2 regions of the Caballeronia sp. EK genome follow, and region 2 is predicted to be linked to the other one. Evidence: predicted binding sites of a transcription regulator. Region 2 holds the regulator's gene; the other holds the start of a gene.
The links. The regulator FNR, encoded in region 2, switches genes on or off when oxygen is low (the NO sensors DNR and NnrR bind a similar motif). The targets are predictions, from matches to a motif close to TTGATNNNNATCAA.

Region 1 (10,637 bases), on a different contig from region 2:
CGATGGGTCGCGTAGCGCGACGCCCATGCCGATCGCCGGAATCAAGAGACTTGCCGTCGAGAACGCCGTGAAGCGCCGGCCGCCGAAGATCGGCACGAGGAACGAATAGAAAATGCGCAGCGTCGCCCCCGATAGCGCGGGCAGCGCGGTGAGCCAGAACAACTGGTCCTTCGTGAAGTGAAAGCCGCCCTTGTCGAGACTGACGACCACCACGCTCCACAGCGACCACACCGTAAAGGCCAGCGCCAGTGCGGGAATCGAAATCCAGAGGTTGCGGCGGGCAACCGATTCTCCCGTTTCGCGCCAGAAGGCGGCGTTCTCGGGCTCCCATCGAGTGAGCAAGTATCTTGAAGACATGACTAGTGTTTGGGTTGAAACGTGAAGTGCATGCAGATGAGACTGACGGCAGTCGCGCCGAACATCAGCATGAAACAGGTGGTGCGCACGCCGGTGAGATCGGCGAGCGCGCCGAAAAGAATCGGCAACAGGAAACCGGCGAGACCGCCTACGAGTCCGACGACGCCCGACACCGCGCCGATGTTCGCGGAGAACTCATCCGCGACGAACTTGAAAACCGACGCCTTGCCGACCGCCATCGCAACGCCGACGACGAACATCAGCGCGGTGTACGCGACCGGTCCCGTCTCGATGTGGAACGTGCGCGGACCGTCCTTCGCGTGGACGACGAAGTCCGTGACCGGATAGCTCAGAAGGAAGAAGCACGCGAGCGCGATCCACATGACGATCCATGTGGTGCGATACGCGCCGAAGCGGTCGGACATCCAGCCGCCGAGCGCGCGCAGCATGCCGCCTGGAAGCGAGAAGCAGGCGGCGAGAAACGCGGCATGTTCGATGCCGAAGCCGTACTGATTCACGTAGTACTGCGGCATCCACAACGCGAGCCCGACGTAGCCGCCGAACACGACCGAGTAGTACTGCGCGTAACGGAGCATGCGACGGTCGTTCATCACGGCCATCTGCGCGGCGAGGCCGGGCGCGCCGGCGCTGCGATGCGCGGGGTTCGACGTCGACGCGAACCAGAAGAGCAGCGCGGTGACGAGCATCGCGATGGAATAGACCTTCGGCACGATGGTCCACGTGCCCGCCGCTAGAATCAGCACGGGCGCGACGAACTTGGTGAGCGCCGCGCCCGAGTTGCCCGCGCCGAAGATGCCCATCGCGAAGCCTTGGCGCGACTTCGGGAACCAGCGCGCGACATACGGCGTGCCCACGGAAAACGACGCCCCCGCGATGCCGACGAACAAACCGAGCACGAGGAATTGCCACAGTTCGGTGGCGTAGCCGATCAGCCAGATCGGTATGACGGTGACGGCCATCGTGCAGAAGAACACGGGGCGGCCGCCGAAGCGGTCGGTCCAGATGCCGAGCGGCACGCGCAACAGCGAGCCGGTGAGCACGGGCGTCGCGGCGATGAGGCCGAACTCGGTATCGGTGAGATGCAACTGCTTTTTGAGGGGAATGCCGAGGATGGCGAAGACCATCCAGACGGCGAAGCAGATCGTGAATGCGAACGTGCTGGCGCCGAGCACGCGCCAGGCGCGCATGTCGGCCAATGCTCTTGATTCGAGGTGTGTGTCGACGACGCTCATCGTCCTTCCCTTGTCGTTGCTGCTTTATCGACAAGGGTAAGGAACGTCGCGCGAGTCGCCTATCCGCCATGCGGATGCGGCGACGTCGTGCCGCTAGTCAGTGCGGCGTAGTTCGGATGGGTTAGCGCCTTCGCGTTTCACGTCTTTTGCGAAGCCCGCGCGTGGAATGCGCATCGCGCCTTTTCTAGTCCTGTCGCAGCGCCTTCGGAACGATGTAATGTCCGTCGTTGTATTCCAATGTGAAGTTCTTGCGCAGCGCCGGCGAGTCCCTGTCAGTGCAGGTTTGGCCGACCATTTTGTTCACTGTGTGGGTCGACTTTTCAGCGATTTTCAGAGCCGCGTATCCCTCGCGGCCCGCAGGACCGATATCGATCGTCCGGGTCGTGGAATCGAGATAGCCGTCACACGCTCCGTCGTTCTCGCCGCTGTAGTTCGACATAGCCAGCCGGTCGACAAGCTTGCGCAATGTCTGACCTTCGATCGTATAAAGATTCAGCGACGTCGAGCCAAAGGGATTCACGCGCGACGAGCCGGAGTAATCGACCCGCACGCCGAACGCGCGATTTCCCGGCTTCAGTTGATACCGCGCCGTATCGAGTTCGATGCCGTCCACCCGAACAGCGTCGAAAGTAATCGCGTTCGGCTCGTAGACGTGCGCGATCACCGAGCCGGAAGCGCTGTCTGCCACGAGAACCTCCACATCGTCGATGCCTTCGTCGTCGCTATCGCCTTTCTGCTTGAGCGGCAATACGGCGAGCGTGAGATCCGGGTTGGTCGGCCATTCCTTGCAAACGGCAAGGCGCGAATCGAGCGTTCGCCCGTGATGCAATTTGTCGACCCATGTCTGCATGAAATCGGAACACGCGGCGTGGGCGAATACAGGTGCCAGCAAGCTGGCGGCGAGAATCGAGATTTTCTTCTTCATATTGTCTGTTGCCTTCTGGAAATCGGCGCATGCCGATGGGGCCCGCGCCGGACAATCATTTTCATCTTTGCGACATGATTTGACCCGCGCCCAGCCACCTTTTATGACACCCGCGACGTCAACCATTCGTTGTAGACTCTCCTGCCCTTTCGGACCACTCCGCAAGAGTCATATCGCGCGCGACACCCTGTCGCATCAGCTTGATCTGAAACAATTTTCCAAACATTCGGGCCATCGCGAAAAATCGCGCGTGGCATGATCTTGACGCGGCGCAAAGCCGTGCAGTGGCGTTCTTCCCGGGACGCTTCGATCATAGAAACCAGCGAATGCAATGAATGAAAATACCCAACGTTTAGCAGTGCCATTGTTATCGGGGCTGATAGCCAGTGTCGGTCTTTCGGGATGCAAGCTGGAGGTTTTGGACTCGAAAGGCGTGATCGGCGCAGCGGAATCCTCGCTGATCGCCACCGCGACTTACACCATGCTTCTGGTCGTGGTTCCGGTGATTCTGCTCACCCTGTTCATCGCATGGCGCTATCGGGCGTCCAACAAGAACGCCACCTACGCGCCGAAGTGGGCGCACTCCACGGCCATCGAAGTCGTGGTCTGGATCATCCCCGCGATCATCATCCTGTACCTCGGCATCCTCACGTGGAAAAGCACGCACGAGCTCGATCCGTACAAGCCGCTGGAATCCAGCGTCAAGCCGATCAACGTCGAAGTCGTGGCGCTCGACTGGAAGTGGCTGTTCATCTATCCGGATCTGGGCGTGGCGTCGGTGAATCAGCTCGCGTTTCCGGTTGGCACGCCGGTGAACTTCCGCATCACGTCGGATTCGGTGATGAACTCGTTCTTCATCCCGGAACTCGGCGGCCAGATCTACGCGATGGCCGGCATGCAGACGAAGCTGCACCTCCTGACCGATCACGCGGGCGACTACGCGGGCATTTCGGCGAACTACAGCGGCAAAGGCTTCTCCGACATGAAGTTCCGCGCGCTGGCCATGTCCAACGCCGACTTCGACGCGTGGCTCAAGCAAGTCAGGAACGCGCCCGAAGCATTGAGCATGGACGTCTACACCGGCGTCGCGCGCCCGAGCGAGAAGGTTGCCGTGCGCTACTTCTCGACCGTCGATCCGAAGCTCTTCAGCAACATCGTCGCGAAGTACAACTACGGCAACTCGGTCGTAGGCGCAAATTGTGTAACAAAGGGGTAAGCCATGTTCGGCAAATTAACGCTTGAGGCGATCCCGTACCACGAGCCCATCATCATGGGGGCGACCGTCTTCATGGCGATCCTCGCACTCGGTACGGTCGCCCTTCTCACCAAACTCGGCAAATGGGGCTGGCTCTGGCGCGAGTATCTGACTTCGGTCGATCACAAGCGCATCGGCGTCATGTATCTCGTCGTCGCCGGGCTGATGCTCGTGCGCGGCTTCGCCGACGCCGTCATGATGCGCATTCAGCAGGCCATCGCGCTCGATTCGCCGGGGTATCTGCCGGCGCATCACTTCGACCAGATTTTCTCGGCCCACGGCACCATCATGATCTTCTTCATGGCCATGGCGCTTCTGGTCGCGTTCTTCAACCTCGTCGTGCCCCTGCAGATCGGCGCGCGTGACGTGGCCTTCCCGTTCATCAACTCGCTGTCGTTCTGGATGACGGCCGTCGCCGCCATTCTGATCAACCTGTCGCTCTTCATCGGCGAGTTCTCCTCGACGGGCTGGCTCGCGTATCCGCCGCTCTCCGAGACGCAGTTCAGTCCGGGCGTCGGCGTGGACTACTACATCTGGGCGTTGCAGTTGTCCGGCGTCGGCACGCTGCTGACGGCGGTGAACTTCTTCGTCACGATCGTGAAGATGCGCGCGCCCGGCATGACGTGGATGAAACTGCCCGTCTTCACGTGGACGGCGTTCTGCTCGAACGTGCTGATCATGGCCACATTCCCGATCCTGACCGTGGCGCTCGCGCTGCTGGCGCTGGACCGCTACATGGGCATGCACTTCTTCACGAACGACGGCGGCGGCAACCCGATGGTCTACCTGAACCTGATCTGGGCCTGGGGTCACCCCGAGGTCTACATCCTGGTTCTGCCCGCGTTCGGCATCTATTCGGAAGTGGTCGCGACGTTCTCGAAGAAGCCGCTCTTCGGCTACAAGACGATGGTCTGGGCGACGTGCTGCATCATGGTGCTGTCGTTCCTCGTGTGGCTGCACCACTTCTTCACGATGGGCTCGGGCGCGAACGTCAATGCCTTCTTCGGCATTATGACGATGATCATTTCCATCCCGACCGGCGTGAAGATCTTCAACTGGCTCTTCACGATGTATCGCGGCCGCGTGCAGTTCACGACGCCCGTGCTGTGGACCATCGGCTTCGTCATCACCTTCACGCTCGGCGGCATGACCGGCGTGATGCTGGCGATCCCGGGCGCGGACTTCGTGCTGCACAACTCGCTGTTCCTGATCGCGCACTTCCATAACGCGATCATCGGCGGCGTGGTGTTCGGTTACTTCGCGGGCGTGCAGTACTGGTGGCCGAAGGTGTTCGGCTTCAAGCTCGACGAAAAGCTCGGCCGCAACGCGTTCATCTGCTGGTTCGTGGGCTTCTTCGTCGCGTTCGTGCCGATCTACATTCTCGGCTTCATGGGTGCGACGCGCCGCCTGAATCACTACGACAACCCGGCGTGGCAGCCCTTCTTCATCGCCGCTGCTGTCGGCGTGGGCATCATCGCGCTGGGCGTCGTGTTCCAGGTCCTGCAGATCGTCGTGAGCATCGTCCGTCGCAACCAGCCCGCGTATCGCGACATCAGCGGCGATCCGTGGAACGGCCGCACGCTCGAATGGACGATGAGCTCGCCGCCGCCCGTCTACAACTTCGCGAATATCCCGGCCGTGCGTGCACTCGACGATTTCGCCGATGCCAAGGAACACGGCCGCATCGATGCGCGTCCGTACCGCGACATCCAGATGCCCTCGAATACGAGCGCGGGTCTCGTGATCGGTCTGTTCGCGCTCGCATTCGGCTTTGCCGCGATCTGGCACATCTGGTGGCTGGCGATCGCGGGTCTCGTCGGCATCGCCGCGACGGTGATCGGCTACAGCTTCCGTGAGAACGCCGGCTTCATCATCCCGGCTGCGACCGTGAAGTCGACCGAAGAGCGCAATCGTCCGCCGAAGTCGCCTAAGAAGTCCGCTACGGAGCGCGAACTCGAACTGGAGGCAATGTAATGTCGCAATCGACACTTTCCGCGCAGCACGCGCACGACCATGAGCACGAGCACCAGCCGCATTCGGTGTTCGGCTTCTGGGCCTACCTGATGACCGACTGCGTGCTGTTCGCGTCGCTCTTCGCGGCCTTCGCGATGTACGCGATGCAGACAGCAGGCGGCCCCACGGGCAAGGATCTCTTCAACCTGACCGACGTCGCATACGAAACGGCGCTGCTTCTCACGAGCAGCCTGACCTTCGGTTTCGCGATGATCTCGGCAACGCGCCGGAAGTCGGGTGCGGCGCTCGCGTGGCTCTTCGTCACGTTCGTGCTGGGCGCGGGCTTCCTGTGGCTGGAAGTGCACGAGTTCGCGCACCTGATCGCTGAAGGCGCGGGTCCGCAACGCAGCGCGTTCTGGTCGTCGTTCTTCACGCTGGTCGGCACGCACGGCCTGCACGTCACCATCGGCCTGATCTGGCTGGTCGTGCTGGCGGTGCAGATCGCGAGCAATCCCGAGATGAATGAGCGCGAACTGCGTCGCCTCGCCTGCCTGAGCCTCTTCTGGCATTTCCTCGACATCGTCTGGATTTGCGTGTTTTCCTTCGTCTATCTCGGGAGCGTCGTCTGATGGCACATGCTCATACCAATTCGAGCGACCTGCCGCACGTCACCGTGCGCGGATATCTCATCGGCTTCGTGCTGGCCGTGGTGCTGACCGTGGCGTCGTTCTGGGCAGCGACATCGGGCGCGTTCAGGGGCGAAAGCGCAATCGTCGCGCTTGCGGTGCTTGCCGCGGTGCAGGTCATCGTGCATGTGGTGTTCTTCCTGCACGTGAATGCGTCGAAGGGACAGCGCTGGCATGCGATGTCGTTCGCTTACACCATTCTCATGTCGCTGATTCTGATCGTCGGCACGGTCTGGGTGATGCATAACGTGCATATGCTGATGATGGCGCGATAACTCGCTCGACTTCATCGAGCGAATCGAAAGGCGGGCCCGCTTGCGGGTCCGCCTTTTTTTCGTCCGCGAATCTGGCTGCGTTCTGCACGATTTCGGCATCCGATGAAGAATCTTGACAATTCTCCGAACGAGGCAGAATATTTGTCCATAATTTGAATTCATCATCCACAATATGGACAAGGAGACGCAATGAGCGCGCCAAAGCCCGCGGCGGACGCCATGACGCCGTATCAACTTCCCTTCCCGAAAGAAGCGCAAAAGGAAATCGTCGTGCCTGCCGCGATTCCCGTCGACGAGCGCGAATGGGTTCCGCAAGCCGAAAACGTCTGGTTCCGCCCGTTGTGCCTGAACGTATCGACTGGGTACTGGATGAACCTTTTGCGCGTGCGCAAATCCGGCGTGCTGTCGCGGCATCGTCACCCTCAGGCCGTCCACGGGATGGTGCTGAAAGGCCGCTGGCGCTATCTGGAACACGACTGGGAAGCGACCGAAGGCAGCTACGTCTTCGAGCCGCCCGGTGAAACGCACACGCTCTATGTGCCGGAAGACGTCGAAGAGATGATCACCTACTTCCAGGTGAACGGCGTGATGTTCTATTGCGACCCGTACGGCAACTACACCGGCTACGAGGACGTGTTCACCAAGGTCGACATGTGCCGCAAGCACTACGAGTCGGTTGGTCTCGGCGCGGATTTCGTCGATCAGTTCATTCGTTAATTTCCCAAACCACCTCTAGCAGACTCAAAAGAGCATTCGGAGGAGACACCATGCTGGAAAAATCACCGCGCCTGAAGCGCGTTCAGATCGTCGCGATCGCCTTTCTGATGCTCGCGGGCATCGTGAACTATCTCGATCGCAGCACGCTATCCATCGCGAATCACTCCGTCACGCAGGAACTCGGCCTCTCCGCTTCGCAGATGGGCCTGCTGCTCTCCGCGTTCTCGTTCGCCTATGCGTTCTCGCAGTTGCCCATCGGCGTGATGCTCGACCGCTTCGGCGCGCGCATCATGCTCGGCCTCGGCATGTTCGTCTGGTCGGTCGCGCAGTTGTTCGGCGGGCTAGTCACGAACCTGCATCAATTCCTCGCGGCGCGCATCGCGCTCGGTATCGGCGAGGCGCCGCAGTTTCCGGCGGGCGCGAAGGTCGTGTCGGAATGGTACGCGCAACGCGAGCGCGGCAAGCCAACTGGCATTTTCGTCACGTCATCGACGATCGGACCCGCGCTCGCGCCGCCGATCCTCACCGTGCTCCTGCTCAACTTCGGCTGGCGCAACATGTTCGTCATCATGGGCGCGCTCGGCATTGCGGTGTCGATCGGCTGGTACATCGTCTATCGCAATCGCCGCGACGTGAAGCTCGAAGCGCATGAGCTCGCGCATCTGACCGAAGGCGAGCCGGCGCAGCGCGCGGAACGCAACATGACCTTCGCGGAATGGCGCGGCCTCTTCGGCAAGGCGACCACGTGGGGCATGATCTTCGGCTTCATGGGCGTGATCTACATGGTGTGGCTGTACCTCACGTGGCTGCCCGCGTATCTCGAACACGAGCGTCATCTGACGATCGCGAAGACCGGCTGGGTCGTGACGATTCCGTATCTCGCGGGCACGCTCGGCATGCTGTCGTCGGGCTTTATCGCCGATGGCCTGATGGCGCGCGGCGTCGCCCCGATCCGCAGCCGCAAGTGGCCGATCTGCTCGGGCCTCATCGGCGGCGCGCTCTTCACGGTGCCGGCCGCGTTCACGCCGAACCTCACGCTCGCGATCGTCTATCTCTCGGCCGCGATGTTCTTCGTCAACATGGCGAGCGGCGCGGCATGGGCGCTCGTGTCCGTCGCGGCGCCGCGCCACATGGTCGCGTCGCTCGGCAGCATCCAGAACTTCGGCGGCTATTTCGGCGGCTCGTTCGCGCCGTTCATCACCGGTCTCGTGGTCGACAAGACGCACTCGTTCGTGAACGCGTTCCTGATCAGCGCGGGCGTCGCGTTCGCCGCCGCGCTCGTCTACATGTTCGTCGTGCGTTCGCCGATCGAAGACGCCGAGCAGCAGGCCGCGCCCGTACCCGCCGTCTAAATCACACCGTTATGACTTTTCAAGCTGATCTCTTCAAGGGCAAGACCGTCGTCGTGACCGGCGGCACGCAGGGCATCGGCGCGGGCATCGCGCAGCAGTTCGCGGCGCTCGGCGCGCGTGTCGTCGCAGCGGGGCTCGCGCCGACCGATGACCAGCGCGACGCCTTGGGCAAGGGCATCGAACTCGCCGCGCTCGATGTCGCCGATGCCGCCAGCACCGCCGCGCTGTTCGCAACGCTCGACTCGCTCGACGTGCTCGTCAATTGCGCCGGCATGATCCGTCGCGGCGACGAGCACGACATCGAAACGTTCGAGCGCGTCATCGCCGTGAATCTCAACGGCACGATGCGCATGTGCGCGGCCGCGCGCCCCTTGCTCGCGAAGAGCCGTGGCTCGATCGTCAACACGGCGTCGATGCTGACGTTCTTCGGCGGCGGTCTCGTGCCCGCGTACAGCGCGAGCAAGGGCGGCGTCGCGCAACTGACGAAGTCGCTCGCGATCGCCTACGCCGCCGACGGCATCCGCGTGAATGCGGTCGCGCCCGGCTGGATCGCGACGCCGCTCACGCAGGCGCTGCAGGAAGACGACGGCCGCTCGCAAGCGATCCTCGAGCGCACGCCAATGAAGCGCTGGGGCCTGCCGGAAGACGTCGCGCGGGTGACGGCGTTTCTCGCGTCGCCGGCGGCGTCGTTCATGACGGGCGCGATCGTGCCCGTCGATGGCGGTTATCTCGTGGCATGATTCACGCATCATGCCTTCAGACATCACTTCCCTCGACGCCGCCAGGGCCTCCGGCACCGCCGCCTTCTCGAAGTTCATGGCGGTGCTGCAACTCATCGCCGATGCCGACGAGCCACCGACCATCGCGCGTCTCACGGCCGCGAGCGGCTATCCGCGCCCGACGGTGTATCGCATCGTCGGCGCGTTGCTCGCGGAAGGGCTGGTGGTCGAAAGCGCGCGCGGCGGATGCTACGCGCTAGGCCCGCGTCTGATGTCGCTCGCGAGCCGAAGCTGGGAGCGCTCGGACCTGCGCATCGCCGCTGCTGATGCCTTGCAGACGCTGCGCGACGCAACGCAGGAAACGGTGCATCTGGCGGTGCGCAGCGGCTCGGAGATGGTGTATGTCGAAAAGCTCGAAAGTCCGCACGCGGTGCGCATGGCTTCGCGCATCGGCACGCGCGTGACGCTTTATTCGAGTTCCGTCGGCAAGGCGTATCTGTCGACGCAATCGCCCGCCGAACGCGACGCGCTCCTGCAAGGCATCGCGTTCGCGCGCTTCACGCCGAACACGATCGTCGATCGTAAAGCGCTCGACGCCGAACTCGACGCGACGCACACGCGCGGCTACGCCGAAGACCGCGAGGAAAACGAGGCGCAGATTTTCTGCTACGGCAGCGCGATCGTCGGCGCGAACGGCGCGACGCTTGGCTGCGTGAGCGTCAGCATTCCGCTGTTCCGAAAGAGCGCGACGCCGCTCGAAACCTATATCACGCCGCTCAGGGAAGCGTGCCGCGCGATCGCGGAGCGCATGAGCCCGGGCACGCGCTAACGAAACACCGTACCGCGCGTGCGTTGCGTCGCCGCCGCGTAGTGCGCGATGAGCGACGGCAAACGCGGCAGCGTATGCGGCCAGTGCGTCGCTTCATGCGCGAGGCGCGCCGCCAGGCTTCTGAAACTCAACTGATCAGCGGCGAGCCGCACGATGACCTTGCGCGCGATCTTCCACACATCGACATCCGGCGCGATGTCCTCAGCGACACGCTCGATCCTTTCCGCCGCTCTCGACAGCAACACCGCCCGCGACGCGATGCGCCCGTGCGCCGCGCTGAACATATGCTCGGCGGGCGCCTTGCCGATCGCGCCGA
Region 2 (10,637 bases):
GCATGCGGATATCCGCCTGTTCGTGCATGCCGCGAAGGAAGGGGAACTCGACGCGAAGGAACTGGCCTTGCTCGCCGAACTCTGCGCCGACGGAGAGCGGTCGAAACGTCAGACGCTGTTCGTGCTGTCGCAAGTGGACCAGCTTGCCGACGATGCCGAGTTGCAGAAAGTCAGTCGCGCGATCGGTGCGCAATGGCCTGACATCGGCTTGAACGCCGTTTCGTCGACGCGTTATCGAAAGGGGCGGGACGAAGGCAAGAAGCTGATGCTCGAAAAGAGCGGCATGCCTTCGCTGCGCGCGACGATCGACGCCGCGCTCGCCCGCGTGCCGGAAACTCGCGCGCATGAAGCCGCGCTGTTGTTCGACGAAACCCGCGAGGAACTGGCGCAGCTTCTGATCGCGCAGGAGAAGTTGCTCGATGATTTGCGTCAGACGCAGCGGCAACAGCGCGTGGACTTCGATCACGGATTGAAAAGCGTCATCGACAAAGTAAGCGGCGATATCGACGCGATGCTGAACGCGCTCGGTACGGACCACGCTTCAGTGCCGGATACCGCGAGGGACGCGTATGCGATCACCGCGGGCAAGCTCGAACGCGCGCATATACAGATCGCCTATTCGCGTGCGTGCATCGCAATCGATAGCTTTCTCGCGGGGCACGGCGTAATCGGCTTGCCATCGGAACAGGAAACGGTGGCGCGCGCGCTCAACTCCGTGATGGTGGCGGTCATGGGTGTGTCGGTGAAATTTCGCAAGGACTTGCGCAGGATGTTCTGCACGGATGCGGGCCGCGAACGGATGCAGCGCGACTTCGCCCATTACTTCGAACTGTCGGCCGACAGGAAAGCATTGGCTGCGCGGATTTCGCAAAGCGAATCGATGATCGATGCCTTGAATAAGGCGTCGAATGCATTGCGCGCGCTGGAAGGCGCCACATGAAAGCGGACGCGAGCAACGAGCAACGCTTCATCGCCGATGTCGATGCGTTCGAATTCATCGCGCATGATCTCGGGCGCATTCTGCATTCGATGGAAGACTGGCTCGCGCAACTGCGCGCGAATCTGCAATCCAGCCGTCTCGTGTGCGCAGGGCTGAACGAGCAGGGCGCGCTGGCGCAACATGCGGAGACGATCAACGCGGTAGTGCATAAAAGCATGCACGCATGGTCGCAACAATGGGCGCATCTCGAACCCGCAAAGGCGCTCGCCGAAACCTTCGACGATAAAGTTCTGCTGCTCGTATTCGGCAAGTTCAACGCGGGCAAGAGTTCTTTCTGCAATCTGCTCGCCGATCGATTCACAGCGCACGGCAAGACGGTGGAGTACTTCTATCTCGATGCGGGGCGTATCGTCGAGACGCCGGAACGCTTCAGGGAAGGCGTGACGGAAACCACCGCGCGACTTCAAGGCGTACGTCTCGCGGGAAAGCTGGTTCTCGTGGATACGCCGGGATTGCATTCGGTCACGCCGGAAAACGCGGCGCTCACTCAACGCTTCATCGATAGCGCCGATGGCGTGTTGTGGCTGACGAGTTCCACATCGCCGGGACAGGTGCAGGAACTGGACGAACTCGGCCGCGAACTGCATCGCAACAAGCCGCTGCTGCCCGTGGTCACGCGTAGCGACGTGTACGAGGAAGACGAGATAGATGGTGAAATCGTCAAGTACCTGCGCAACAAAACGCCGGAGAACCGCGCCGAGCAGGAGACTGACGTAAAGATGCGCGCGGAAGAAAAGCTCGTGTCGATGGGCGTGGCCACAAGCCTGTTGAAGACGCCCGTATCGATCTCCTCATATCTCGCCCGCGAGCAGCGACAAACACAGGCGGCAATGAGCGATGCGGGATTCGAAAAGCTCTACGCGGCGCTGATGGCGATTGCCGAAGAGACGTTGGCTTATAAGCGGCGCAAGCAGGCCGAAGTGTTCCTGCATCATCTGGAAGAAAACGTGATGAGCGCATTGTGCCGCGACGTGTACGCGTTGCTTGCTAACCTGCGCGCGTTATCGGATGCGGCTATCGTGGCGCTCGAACAGCGGCAGGAGCAGATCGCGAATGCCGTGCGGCGCAGCGTCGCTCCGACCTTGCCGGCATTGCTCGATGCGCATTCGTCCTCACGCGACGTGAAAGCTATCGTCGATCGCTTATCGCAGGCGATCTTCGAATCGTTTTCGCGCGAGGCAAACGAACGGCTTCATGATTACGTCGTCGAACCGGACGCCTCGCTCGCGGTTATTCACCTCGATGACGATGCCGCGTTCGATGACACCGTCGCCGGTATCGACTATCAGCGCCTGCACGCCGCGCTGGGCAATGCGATTCGTCAACATATCCTGCGCCTTTGCCGCGACGCGACCGCGCAATGCGGGACTTCGATTGAACGATCGATCGATCAGGCCGCGCGATTGCAGGACGTTTTGCAAACCCATGAAACGAACCTGCTCGATCTGAAAGACCGGCTTCGCGCCGAATTCAATTAAGCGAAAGCGGATAACTTCTTTCATTCCCGAAAGGTATAGCCGGGCACCAATTCGGTATTGGACGGTGTATAACCGGCTCGCCTATCCTGAGCCGACTAACACATAAGAACGTCAGCGCAGGAATTCATCAGCCCGCCTCGACTTTTGCTGCTCTTCGGAATCGGCAAGGGAAACGCGCGCGCGTGCATCGAGCCGTCGAATCAATCGAAATAGAAAACGCGGATTTAAAGCAAGTCCTACATTAAAGGAGACACCATGCGTCATATCGACGTTCAAAAGTTATGCGACGAAGCCCGGTTCAGAAAGTTTCATTTGCTGCTTCTCTGCTGGTGCGCGCTCATCATTATTTTCGATGGATACGATCTCGCCGTCGTCGGAATCGCGCTTCCGTCGATCATGAGCGACATGGGCATTCAACCGACGAGCGCCGGATTCATGGTGAGTTCCGCCTTGCTCGGCATGATGCTCGGCGCGGTGTTCCTCGGAACGATCGCCGACAGAATCGGCCGGGTGCCCGCAATCGTGATTTGTCTCCTGCTGTTCAGCGTATTCACGGCGGCCGCGGGATTCACACGCGACCCCGTGATCTTCGGCATTGCCCGCTTTCTCGCGGGACTCGGCATCGGCGGTGTTATGCCGAACGTCGTCGCGCAGATGACGGAGTATTCGCCGCGCAAGATCCGCAGCACGATGGTGACGGTGATGTTCAGCGGATATTCCATCGGCGGCATGCTTGCGGCGCTCGTCGGCAAGGCGATGATCGAGCGCTACGGCTGGCAATCGGTGTTCATTGCCGCGGGCTTTCCGGCTCTGCTTGCGCCCGTAATTTTGAAGTACATGCCCGAGTCGCTTGCGTTCCTGATTCGAAACAATCGCGCGGATAACCTGAAACGCATTCTTCCGCGCGTCGACCCAGCATACGTGCCGCAGCAAGGCGACAACTTCTCGCTCTCCGACCGCGAAGCCGTCCCCGGCTCGACGATCGCACGACTCTTCGCCGAAGGTCGCGGCCTGAGCACGGTCATGTTGTGGATCGCGTTCTTCATGTGCCTCTTCATGGTCTACGCGCTGAGTTCATGGCTCACAAAGCTTATGGCGAGTGCCGGACATAGCCTCGGCTCGGCCCTCACGTTCGTGCTCGTCCTGAACTTCGGCGCGATGATCGGTGCGATCGGCGGCGGATGGCTCGCCGACCGCTTCAACATCAAATAGGTCCTCATCGCGATGTACGCGCTCGCGGCTATCTCCATCAGCCTGCTGGGCGTGAAGGTACCGATCGGTGTGCTGTTTTTCCTTGTCGGCCTGGCGGGCGCATCGACCATCGGCACGCAGATCGTCACCTATGCGTTCGCCGGCCAGTTCTATCCGATGGCCATTCGATCGACGGGCATCGGCTGGGCGTCGGGCATCGGGCGCAGCGGTGCGATTCTCGCGCCCATCGTGATCGGTTTTCTCGTGAGCCGCGCGTTGCCGCTTCAGCAGAACTTCGTCGCGATTGCCATTCCTGGCGTCATCGCGATGCTGGCGGTGTGCCTGATCGATTCGCGCCGTTCACCGCGAAAAGCTGGCGCCATTCCCGCTGCGCAGGCCGATCCGGTTTGAAGCAATTGCGCGCGCCCCGCAATCATTCCTTTCGAGGTTTCGGCTGCCGGGGCTTCTGCGGCTCGGAAGGGGCGCCGCGTTGCGTCGGCGCCCTCGTGCATGCATCCGGCGGCGTGGCATAAGGCACGTCGTCGCAGCAGCACGCGTAGACCGGAAAGCCGTACGCGTTCGTGCGGACGATGGTCGTCGGCCCGTGCAGCGGGCATACCGCTTTCATGGCGCCTCCTGAAATCCGATAGTCGACGTGTCTATCGTACACGGCGCACATCAATGCGACATCAGCACCGGCACGGTCATCGATTGCAGGAAGGTGCGCGTCGCGCCGCCGAGCACGAGTTCGCGCCAGCGCGCATGACCGTAGCCGCCCATCACGACGAGATCCGCGCCGAGATCGGCGGCGCGCGATAGGAGGATGTCGCCCGCCGATGCATCCGCGCCGCTCGCGCCCGACACGATATCGACCTCCACGCCATGCCGCGCGATGCAAGCGGCGATGTCCGCGTCCGCGATGCGTTCGTCCGCTTTCTCATCGACCCTGACGATGGTCGCGCGCCCGGCCGCCTTCAGCAATGGCAACGCGTCGTGGACCGCGCGCGCAGCTTCGCGGCCGCCATCCCACGCGATCATCGGAAACCGGCCGATGGAGGGAAAGAAACCGGTGCAGGGCACGAGCAGCACCGGACGTCCGGCGGACAGGATGAGATTTTCGCGAAAGCCGTCGCCTATATAGGACTCGGGATCGGAGGGATCGTCCTGGCCCGCGATCACGAGATCGGCGCAGCGCGCGTGATGCGGCACCGCATGATCCGCGGGTTCGGCTGGCGCGAGCCATTCGCCCGATACGCCCGCACGGTTCAATTCCGCGTGAAAGAGCCGTTCCAGCGCGCCGGCCTGTTCGCGGCGCACGGCGGCCCGCGCTTCGTAATAGGCGGCGGTGCCGGCCATCACGTTGAACGCGCGCGCGTTCGGCTCGAAAACCGAATAGAGGCCGATCACATACGCGTCGAATTGCCTCGCGAGTTGCAGCGCGGTTTCCAGACGGGGATGGGCGCGCACGCTCGTATCGAGGTGCACGAGGATCGTCTTGTAGCTCATCGAATGACTCCTGGAGTCCGCTGAGAGTTGATGGCCCCGAGTCTAAGGAGACGCCGCCGTGAGTCGCTTGACTCAGATCAACGGAAGCGGGGTCGCGCGCCGATGTGCTTGCGCTTGATTCAGGTCAATTGCGCAGACGAGCAGCGCGATAGAGTGAGTGCGTTCGCCGCGCCGTGTGCGCGAACGCATCGCACAGACGTGAAGGACGAAAGACGATGTACCGCAATATCCTGGTTGCGCTCGATGGCAGTGAATGCTCGCAACGCGCGCTCGATGAAGCGATCCGTATCGGCACGCTCGCCAGGGTGAACATCGTCTTCGTCATCGACGTGGCCGCGCTTTCGTCGTTTCCTGCGCAGTATCGCGTGAGCGTGCGCGAGGACGGCACGCGCACGCTGGAGACCGCGCAGGCGCGCGCGATCGCCGCGGGCATCGACTGCGAAACCGAACTGGCCGAAACGCGCAACGTGACCGACACGATCGCGAAATGCCTGCAGCGACGCGCGGCGCATATGCCCGCCGATCTCGTCGTGATGGGCACGCATGGCCGGACTGGATTGCGGCGGCTTGCGCTTGGCAGCGTCGCCGAAGCTTTCGTCAGACGCTCGACGTGTCCCGTGCTGCTGATGCGTGCGTCGAATGGTGAGGGCAAGGATGGGTGAGGATCAGCGGCCTGACAGGAGAAACAATCACATGGGCCTCGGAATGCAGATCGCCTACCTCGGCTTTTCCGGCTCGAACGTGATCGAACGGGAAGCGGGCGTCGAACTCGTGCGGCTTGCGGGCGTCGCGACGGATATCGTCGATTGCCGGCTCACGATCAAGGCCTGTCCCGACCCGTCCGGGCAACCCGTCTACGATGCACAACTAGTGCTTCTCACGCGCGATTCCGAGCAGGTCACGGTGCAGCGGAACACCGACGCCGATCCGACCGTGGCGATGCATCACGCCTTCGACCACGCCGTGCGAATCCTGCGCGAGCGGTATTGATCCAGATCAATACGCAGCGCGAATTCATGGCCGAGACTCAGTGGATATGCGCCGCAGGTCGAAACCATTGCGAGGTATCGGCATGAACATCACATTTCCCAGCCAGCCGCCCGTCTATCAGGGCGATGTCCCTTCACTCACGTTCGCCGCCTTCGCCGATGGCGAGCGCATCGCGTGCACCATTTCCGCCGAGGCGCTGGAAGATCACTTCGGCGCGGCGTCGTGGCGGGAGGAAGATTTACAGCAGGCTTTCGAGAGCCATCGCTCGTCGATCGAAGGGGCCGCCGAACATGTGCTGAGCCGCGTCGGCGGCACATCGGTCATGCTGCGCAGCGGATTTTTCCGCTTCCGCCAGGCACGCGCTCAGACTTCTTCGAGCCGGGCCTGATCGAGAATCCGAACGTCGCGGCCGCGCGCATCGATCACACCGGCTTTCTGCAGCCTGGAGAACATGCGGCTGACGGTTTCGATCTTCAGGCCGAGATAGCTGCCGATTTCCTCGCGCGTCATGCGCAGGACGAATTGCGCCGGCGAATAGCCGCGCGCCTTCATGCGCGTCGAGAGATTGAGCAGGAACGCCGCGACGCGCTGCTCCGCCGTCATCGTGCCGAGCATCATCATGAGGTTGGATTCGCGCACGATTTCGCCGCACATCACGCGATGCACGTGATGCTGGAGCGCTCTGACTTCGCGGCACAGCAATTCGAGCAGGTCGAACGGAATGATGCAGACGACGCTGTCTTCCAGCGCGATCGCATCGCACGTGTGACGATCGGCGCTCACGCCGTCGAGCCCGAGCGCGTCGCCCGGCAGATGAAAACCCGTGACCTGCTCGTGGCCTTCGCGGTGCATGACGACGGTCTTGAAGCACCCGCTGCGCACCGCGTAGAGACTCTGGAACGGATCGCTGCAACGGAAGAGCGTTTCGCCGCGCCGCACGGAACGCGTCGAGCAGATGATCGCGTCGAGACGTTCGTAATCGACCGGCGATAGATCCGACGGCATGCAGATGCGCTGCATCGAGCATGTCGAACAACGTGTGTTCGTGCGCTTCACCTCGGCTCTCGTGCCGAGAGTCTCTGCGCTCGCGGGAATCATGCTGCGCCTCCTGTCGAGCGGATCGCGCATCGATGCGCGATCCTGAATGCCACGCCTCGGATTATTGGCTGCTTCATCTCGAAAATAAATCGGCGCAGGCGGATCGTACTGTAGGCGTTCGGGAAGCCGTGTAGGGAAACGCTGACACGCGTCGATCGGGATCAGGCGCCGTCGTCGTCGAAGAGCTGATGGCGCACCGCGTAACGCACGAGCGCTGCTTCGTGCGGCATGCGCATCTTGTCGAGGATGCGCGCCTTGTAGGTGCTGACGGTCTTTGCGCTCACGCACAGCGCCTCGCCGATATCGCTGATCGACTCACCCGCGCACAAGCGCCGGAACACCTCGAACTCGCGGTTCGACAGACGCTGATGCGGCAGCGCGTCGGCGGGTTCGCTGAGGCTCTGCGCGAAGCGTTCGGCCATCGCGAGGCTCACGTAGACGCCGCCCGACGCGACCTTGCCGACCGCCGCGACCAGTTCCGCGCTCGCGCTTTCCTTGGTGATGTATCCCGACGCCCCCGCCTTGAAGGCGCGCGCGGCGTATTGCTGTTCAGCGTGCATGGTGAGCACGAGGATGCGCATGGCGGGCTTTTCGTCCTTGATCTGCTTGAGCAGGTCGAGGCCGCCGCGGCCCGGCATCGAGAGATCGAGCACGAGCACGTCGGCATCGGTTGCGCGTGTGAGCGCGAGGGTAGCCGGTCCGTCGCTCGCTTCGCCGGCGACCTCGAAGCCGTGTGCGTTCGCGAGAATGTGGCGCAGGCCGTCGCGCACGAGTGCATGGTCATCGGCAATCAGCACTCTTATCGTCATCGATGCGATTCCTTTTGTCGACCGACTCGCGCGGAGTTCGAGTTTACCGACGACAGCCTCGTAGCGGTTGACTCAAATCAAGGGAAGCCGTCGCCGGCGCGATGCCCGAGCGGAATCTCCGCGCGAATGCGAAAGCCTTCGCCGGGCGCGCTGCGAAACGCGATGACGCCGCCAAGTTGACGCACGCGCTCGCCCATGCCGAGCAGGCCGAACGCGCCGGCGGTGCGCCCGCGCGTGACATCGGCGCCGCAGCCGTCGTCTTCTATGGTCAGCGTGCAGCGCGACTGCGCGCAGACGATCGCGATGCGCGCCTCGCTGGCCCGCGCATGGCGCACGATGTTCGTGAGCGCTTCCTGAACCAGCCGGAAGACCGAGGTGGAGGCGGTCGTGTCGAATCCGTCTTCCTCGCCTTCGAGATCCAGATGAATCGTCAGATCGTAGCGCCGGCGAAAGTCGCAGGCGAGCCAGTCGATCGCGGCGAAGAGACCGAGGTCGTCGAGCACGGGCGGGCGCAGGCCTGCCGCGATGCGCCGCACCGATCCGATGATCGTGTCGATCTGCGCGAGCGATTGCTTCGCGATATGCGCATCGTGCGCGCCGGTGTCGAGAAGGGAGATCTGCATCTTCAGCGCGGCGAGTTGCTGGCCGAGATCGTCGTGCAATTCGCGGGCGATCGACGCGCGCTCGTTTTCGAGTGCGCTCTGAACGTGCGCGGAGAGTTCGCGCGCGTGTTGCAGTTCGGTGAGCCGCAACCGGTCGGTCATGTCGCGCGTGACCTTGGCGAAGCCGAGCAGATTGCCGTGCGCGTCGTGCAGCGCGGTGATGACGACGTTCGCCCAGAAGCGGCTCGCATCCTTGCGAATGCGCCAGCCTTCGTCTTCGACGCGCCCGGCCTGCGCCGCTATCGCGAGTTCGCTCTGCGGTTTGCCTGCCGCGATGTCCTCGGGCGGATAAAAGACGGAAAAATGACGGCCGACGATTTCCCGCGCGTCATAGCCCTTGATCCTTTTTGCGCCGTTGTTCCATGTCGCGACGTTGCCGTGCGCGTCGAGCAGGAAGATCGCATAGTCTTCGACGGCCTCCACGAGAAGCCGGAAAGACGCATCCGTTTGCAGCGAGGGCGAGAGCGGCGCGCGTGGATCGACGGGTTCGGTTGCGGGTGCGTTCGTCATCGTTGCAAGGGGCAGGCGCGCAAGCAACGTGCGACGCGTTGCAATGCTATTGCGTAGTCAGCCGGAAAGGCGGCATGGGCAGTTCGTCGCCATCGAGAAAGGCGGTCGCGCAGCGCACCGCGAAACCGAGCGCGCCGTCCTTGCTTGCGAACGCGCCGAGATTGCCGAGCGAGGTGGCGTGGCCGTCCTCTTCCAGAATCGACGCGGTCGCGACGAACGCATTGCCCACACGAGTGACGGAGGGCTGAAAAGCCGCTCCCCGATGATAGATGATCATAGATTTGACTTGTCGGAATGGTCGGAGGCGCGGGCGGCGTGCGTGCCGCGAGTTGCGCCCGGGATCAGGCGTGCTGGTCAACGCGGGCGCCGCTGGAAGGGCGCGGGTGCTGCATGGACTGCCGGTGATCGATTTCGGCCATGCCATACGCAAATGCGTAGCGGACCGCGCCGGTCGCGCTGGTGAATTCGCCGAGCATGCCGCTTGAGCGGCGCGTGCCGTCCGGTTCCCGGACGATGAGCATCGCCGCATAGCGGTCCTGCTCCAGCACGGCGGTCGCGCTCAGCACATGGCCTTTGTAGATGACATTTTCTGATTGGGTCATCGTTCTCTCAGGTTCTATGTTTTCGGTGGAGTGGCACTTGTGATGCCCTTCATTCCGTAAGCAATAAGCCTAACCGTTCAATTTTTGTCGGCTTATCCGATTTAAGCTTTTTTACTTTTCTCCGGCGTGTGCTTAACTCAGAGGGAAGGGCGCACGGGAGCGAGACCGACCGTTCCGCCAAATCCTAGCCGTCCCCCGACGATCTTTTCCCGTATTAAGCCGCCGCAGACAATAATCGCGAGCATCGGGGGCCGGCCGCTCGTCCCGAAACGGAGATCCGCAGATGAAAGGGCATTTATCGGTTGGCGTGACCGCAGTTGCCATTGCAGCGATCATCGGCGGATGCAGCGGAGGCAGTTCCAGCTCCGATCCGTCCGCGACATCCGGAGGCGCGGCATCGGCATCGTCGCCGGCTGCGGCGTCGAGTCCGGCGACGCCGGCATCGTCGGCATCATCCGCATCGTCGGCATCGCCGGCAAGCGGCGCGAGCGCACCTTCGGGCGCGAGCACGCCCGCGACGACCCGGCCGTCCGCAGCGACGCCGATGGACGTCACCACGTATCACAACGACATGCGCCGCACCGCGCAGCAGCTCGCCGAAACCAAACTCACGCTTGCCAACGTCAACAGCTCGACATTCGGCAAGCTCGGCGTCTATACCGTCGATGGCGCCGTCGATGCCCAGCCGCTCTTTCTCGGCAACGTGCCGATCGCGGGCGGCACGCATAACGTGCTGTATGTCGAAACGGAGAACGCAAGCATCTACGCGTTCGATGCCGACACGGGCACCG

Region 1: cyoA (ubiquinol oxidase subunit II) is a predicted target of FNR. The motif match lies at 2,736-2,749, and genes of this name have one in related genera.

What each region holds. Positions count from the first base shown of each region.
Region 1 is NZ_JACSUE010000014.1:108,300-118,936, forward strand. It holds gene IAG25_RS32200 (NarK family nitrate/nitrite MFS transporter) at 1-357, opposite strand, end outside; gene IAG25_RS32205 (MFS transporter) at 360-1,610, opposite strand; gene IAG25_RS32210 (hypothetical protein) at 1,795-2,661, opposite strand; gene cyoA (ubiquinol oxidase subunit II) at 2,867-3,751, shown strand; gene cyoB (cytochrome o ubiquinol oxidase subunit I) at 3,755-5,764, shown strand; gene cyoC (cytochrome o ubiquinol oxidase subunit III) at 5,764-6,372, shown strand; gene cyoD (cytochrome o ubiquinol oxidase subunit IV) at 6,372-6,704, shown strand; gene IAG25_RS32235 (2,4'-dihydroxyacetophenone dioxygenase family protein) at 6,894-7,421, shown strand; gene IAG25_RS32240 (MFS transporter) at 7,472-8,773, shown strand; gene IAG25_RS32245 (SDR family NAD(P)-dependent oxidoreductase) at 8,785-9,513, shown strand; gene IAG25_RS32250 (IclR family transcriptional regulator) at 9,524-10,321, shown strand; gene IAG25_RS32255 (AarF/UbiB family protein) at 10,318-10,637, opposite strand, start outside.
Region 2 is NZ_JACSUE010000002.1:885,849-896,485, reverse strand. It holds gene IAG25_RS08505 (GTPase) at 1-940, shown strand, start outside; gene IAG25_RS08500 (dynamin family protein) at 937-2,478, shown strand; partial or broken gene IAG25_RS08495 (MFS transporter) at 2,734-4,080, shown strand; gene IAG25_RS08490 (hypothetical protein) at 4,103-4,297, opposite strand; gene IAG25_RS08485 (universal stress protein) at 4,348-5,175, opposite strand; gene IAG25_RS08480 (universal stress protein) at 5,391-5,837, shown strand; gene IAG25_RS08475 (hypothetical protein) at 5,869-6,165, shown strand; gene IAG25_RS08470 (DUF1488 domain-containing protein) at 6,248-6,553, shown strand; gene fnr (fumarate/nitrate reduction transcriptional regulator Fnr) at 6,529-7,263, opposite strand; gene IAG25_RS08460 (response regulator) at 7,425-8,072, opposite strand; gene IAG25_RS08455 (PAS domain-containing sensor histidine kinase) at 8,150-9,244, opposite strand; gene IAG25_RS08450 (hypothetical protein) at 9,291-9,521, opposite strand; gene IAG25_RS08445 (hypothetical protein) at 9,586-9,846, opposite strand; gene IAG25_RS08440 (PQQ-binding-like beta-propeller repeat protein) at 10,130-10,637, shown strand, end outside.